2 regions of the Microbispora sp. H10885 genome follow, and region 2 is predicted to be linked to the other one. Evidence: riboswitches for the same ligand, from Rfam matches in the RefSeq annotation. Region 2 holds a riboswitch; the other holds the start of a gene.

Region 1 (2,197 bases), on a different contig from region 2:
TCGCGTCGGAGGTCGCCCGGTCGAGGTCCTCGACCACGATCCCCGGCACGCCGAAGGCCTCCCAGACGGCCCGCAGGTGGCCGACGACGGTCTTCTCGTCGCAGGCCACGCCGACGTGGTCGGCGTCCGCCAGGCGGAGGTTGACGCCCCGCTCGGCGGCGGCGGCCACGACGTGCTCCGCCCGGCCCGGCACGCGGGCGAGCACGGTGTCGAAGAATTCGTCGTGGACGATCTCCACGCCCCCCTCGCGCAGCCCGGCGGCGAGGACGGCCGCGTGGCGGTGCGCCCGCTGGGCGATCCGCCGGAGGCCGTCGGGGCCGTGGTAGACGGCGTACATCGAGGCCATGACCGCGAGCAGGACCTGCGCGGTGCAGATGTTGCTGGTGGCCTTCTCCCGCCGGATGTGCTGCTCGCGGGTCTGCAGGGCCAGCCGGTAGGCCGTACGGCCGTCGGCGTCCACCGAGACGCCGACCAGGCGGCCGGGCATCTGCCGCTGCAGGCCCTCACGGACCGCCATGTACGCCGCGTGGGGGCCGCCGTAGCCCAGCGGGACGCCGAAGCGCTGGGAGGAGCCGACGGCGATGTCGGCGCCCTGCTCGCCGGGGGGCTCCAGCAGGGTCAGCGCCAGCAGGTCGGCCGACGCGACGAGCAGCGCGCCGGCGGCGTGCGCCCGCTCGGCCAGCGCCCGGAAGGACGCCACGCGGCCGCTCGCGCCCGGATACTGGACGAGGACCCCGAAGCACTCGGGCAGGTCGCCCGCGAGGTCCGACTCCACCAGCGTGATGCCGAGCGGCTCGGCGCGGGTCGCCAGCACGGCCTTGGTCTGCGGCAGCGCGTCCGCGTCGACCACGAAGACGTCCGCCTTGACCTTGCTCGCGCGCCGGGCCAGCGTCATCGCCTCGGCCGCGGCGGTCGCCTCGTCCAGCAGGGACGCGCCGGCGACGTCGAGGCCGGTGAGGTCCGACACGACCGTCTGGAAGTTCAGCAGGGCCTCCAGCCGCCCCTGCGAGATCTCCGGCTGGTACGGCGTGTACGCGGTGTACCAGCCCGGGTTCTCCAGCACGTTGCGGAGGACGACCCCCGGAGTGATCGTGTCGTGGTACCCCAGGCCGATCATCGGGGTCAGCACCCGGTTGCGGGCCGCGAGCGCGCGGAGTTCGGCCAGCGCCTCGGCCTCCCCCGCCGCCTCCGGCAGGTTCAGCGGGCCCCGCGTGCGGATCGCCTCGGGAACGGCCACGGCGAGCAGGTCGGCCGTCGACTCGTAGCCGACGACCTCCAGCATGCGGGCACGGCCGGCGTCCGAAGGACCGATGTGACGGGTCGCGAAGGGCGGGGCGGAAAGATCCTGAAGCGTCGAGCGGTCGGTCATGACAGGGGCCTCCTGGGCGGGTCGAGACCTGCGGCGGCCGCCTCGCGCCCGTGGGCGCGACCGGCCGTGATGCGGTCTCCCCCTCTGTCATCGGACCTGAGAGCTTCACCGGGCCGCCCGGCCCGGCTTTCCCCTTCGGTGAGGCGCCGCCTGGCGGGCGGGCCTGCTTTTCAGAGTCGCCTCGTCCGTGCGGTACGGATGCCTGAGAGTTTCCGGGGAGGTTTGCTCCTTCGGCGCCCCTGCAACTTCAGGGGTCTCTCCCGCACGAGGTCGTCGGCCGTGTCCATTCTACCCGGTTACTTCCTCTGTACCCGTTTCTCAGCCGATCTTACGGGCCTTCCTGCGGCGGGCCAGCTCGTCGGCCGGATGATCCCCCTCCGCATCCGGAGCGGACTCCGCGCGCTCACCGGGCAGTTCCGCCAGGGACCCCTCCACCTCGCGCCAGACCCGCCCGAGCGCGATGCCGAACACGCCCTGGCCGCCCTGCAGCAGGTCGATCACCTCGTCGGCGCTGGTGCACTCGTAGACGCTCACGCCATCGCTCATCAGGGTGATCTGGGCCAGGTCGTTGACGCCCCGGTCGCGCAGGTGCCGTACGGCGGTGCGGATCTGCTGGAGCGAGACCCCCGTGTCGAGGAGACGTTTGACGACCTTCAGGACGAGGATGTCGCGGAAGCTGTAGAGTCGCTGCGACCCGGACCCCTGAGCTGCTCTTATGGTCGGGAGCACCAGTTCGGTCCGGGCCCAGTAGTCGAGCTGCCGGTAGGTGATCCCGGCCGCCGCGCACGCCGTCGGGCCACGGTAACCGATGTTCTCGGGCAGCGCCGT
Region 2 (2,197 bases):
ATCGCCGGCCTCGCCGCGAGACATCGGCAGCTCCTGGCGCTGCTCGTCCTTAATGCGAATATCGCGCTGCACCGGGACCAGCTCACCGCACTACTGTGGAATGGCCGTCCCACTATTTCGGCGCCGCGCAATCTTACCACCTACGTCGCCCAGGTGCGGCGGCGGCTCTCCCCTCGCGACCCCGGCCTTTCTCCGGTCCGTACGGTGAAGGGCGGATACCTTCTTTCCGTCCGGCCGGGGTCCGTGGACGTTGCAGAATTCAACCAATGGGTGGCGCAGGGCAGAATCGCTCGCGAGAATGGCGATTACCACAATGCGGCGCGGTTGTTCGAGAACGCGCTGAGCCTGTGGCGGGGCGACGCCCTCCTCGATGTGCGGCAGATCGACGGGCTCCGCGTGTGGGCCGAACGGCTCGACGAGGATCGGCGGGCGGTGACCGAGGACCTCTTCGACGTACGGCTGGCGCTCGGGCACCACCGCGAGATCGTCGGCGGCCTGGCCCAGTGGGCGACCCGGCACCCGCTGCGCGAACGCCCCCACCGGCAGCTCATGCTGGCCCTGCACCGCTCGGGCCGGACCCACGACGCCTTCGCCTCCTACCAGCGGCTGCGCCGCACCCTGGTCGACCGCCTCGGCACCGAGCCGTCCCCCGACACCCAGGCCCTCCACCAGCGGATCCTCACCGGCGACGCCTTGAGCGCCTTTCCCGCCCGTGGCCGCACGACCCCCAGGGGCATTACCCCGAGCGCGAACTAGTCACCTGTTCTATCGACAGCCCGGCGCTGATGGTGTGGACGGATGTCGTGGGTGCGGCAAAGCGGGCGACCCGGCAGGTTACGGGGACGGCGGCGAACCACTAGGCTGGCAGCGCACCGATCATCCCGTGCGGGAGAGCGTCCTGGCAGCCGGTCAGGGCCCCTGAAGGAGCAAGCCCTCCCCGCGAACCTCTCAAGGCAAAGGACCGCGCGGGCCAGGTGACCTCTGGAAAGAAGGCCGCGAGGCCTCGCCGAAGGTGAAAGTCCGGCAAAGATCGGACGAAGCTCTCAGGCGCCGATGACAGAGGGGGAGGATGCCCGATAGTTCAGTGCAGCATCCGTCCTTTCCGAGGTCCGCATGTCCCGATCCACCCCGCTCCGCGGGGTACACGAACGCCTTGGCGCGACCCTGACCGATTTCGCCGGCTGGCAGATGCCGTTGCGGTACGGCAGCGAGTCGGCCGAGCACAACGCGGTGCGCACGGCCGCGGGCCTGTTCGACCTCTCCCACATGGGGGAGATCTTCGTCACCGGCCCGCAGGCGGGCGAGGCGCTCGACCACGCCCTGGTGGGCCACCTCAGCATCCTCGCTCCCGGCCGCGCCCGCTACACGATGATCGTGGACGAGGACGGCGGCATCCTCGACGACCTCATCGTCTACCGCCTCGACGAGGACCGGTACATGGTCGTCGCCAACGCCTCCAACTACGCCGTCGTGGCGCGTGAAGTGACCGCCCGGTCCGAGGGGTACGACGCGCGGGTGACGGACCGGTCCGACGAGTACGCGCTGGTGGCCGTGCAGGGGCCGCGTGCCGCCGAGATCCTGCGCGGGCTGACCGACGCGGACGTCGACGGCCTGAAGTACTACGCCATCCTCCCCGGTGTCGTCGCCGGCGCGCCCGCCCTGATCGCGCGGACGGGCTACACCGGCGAGGACGGCTTCGAGCTGTTCGTCCTCAACGAGCACGCCGTACCCCTGTGGGACGCGCTCGGCGAGGCGGGCCGTGACCTCGGGCTCGTTCCCGCGGGGCTGTCGGCCCGCGACACGCTGCGCCTGGAGGCCGGCATGCCGCTGTACGGCAACGAGCTGACCTCCTCGGCCACCCCGTTCGACGCCGGCCTCGGGCGGGTCGTCCGCTTCGACAAGCCGGGCGACTTCGTGGGCCGGTCCGCCCTGGAACGGGCCGCGCAGAACGGCTCCACTCGGCGGCTGGTCGGGCTGGTGGCCCGCGGCCGCCGGGTGCCCCGCCACGGCTACCCCGTCACCCGGGAGGGCGCCGTCGTCGGCGAGGTGACCAGCGGCGCGCCGTCGCAGGCCCTCGGCAAGCCGATCGCCATGGCGTACGTCACCGAGGACGCCCTCCGCGAGGGCGGCCTGGCGGTCGACATCCGGGGCAGCCATGAACCGGTCGACGTCGTCGATCTGCCTTTCTACAGGAGGA

What was found. Region 2 has a riboswitch for glycine ahead of gcvT (glycine cleavage system aminomethyltransferase GcvT). Riboswitches for the same ligand answer to the same signal wherever they lie in the genome.
Region 1: it holds a riboswitch for glycine, as region 2 does, so the genes downstream of both, gcvP (aminomethyl-transferring glycine dehydrogenase) here and gcvT (glycine cleavage system aminomethyltransferase GcvT) in region 2, are expected to answer to the same signal.

What each region holds. Positions count from the first base shown of each region.
Region 1 covers NZ_JABBWY010000010.1:327,481-329,677, reverse strand. The annotation lists gene gcvP (aminomethyl-transferring glycine dehydrogenase) at 1-1,369, opposite strand, end outside; glycine riboswitch at 1,550-1,642, opposite strand; gene HHX37_RS26995 (MerR family transcriptional regulator) at 1,688-2,197, opposite strand, start outside.
Region 2 covers NZ_JABBWY010000012.1:198,814-201,010, reverse strand. The annotation lists gene HHX37_RS29525 (AfsR/SARP family transcriptional regulator) at 1-756, shown strand, start outside; glycine riboswitch at 877-974, shown strand; gene gcvT (glycine cleavage system aminomethyltransferase GcvT) at 1,114-2,197, shown strand, end outside.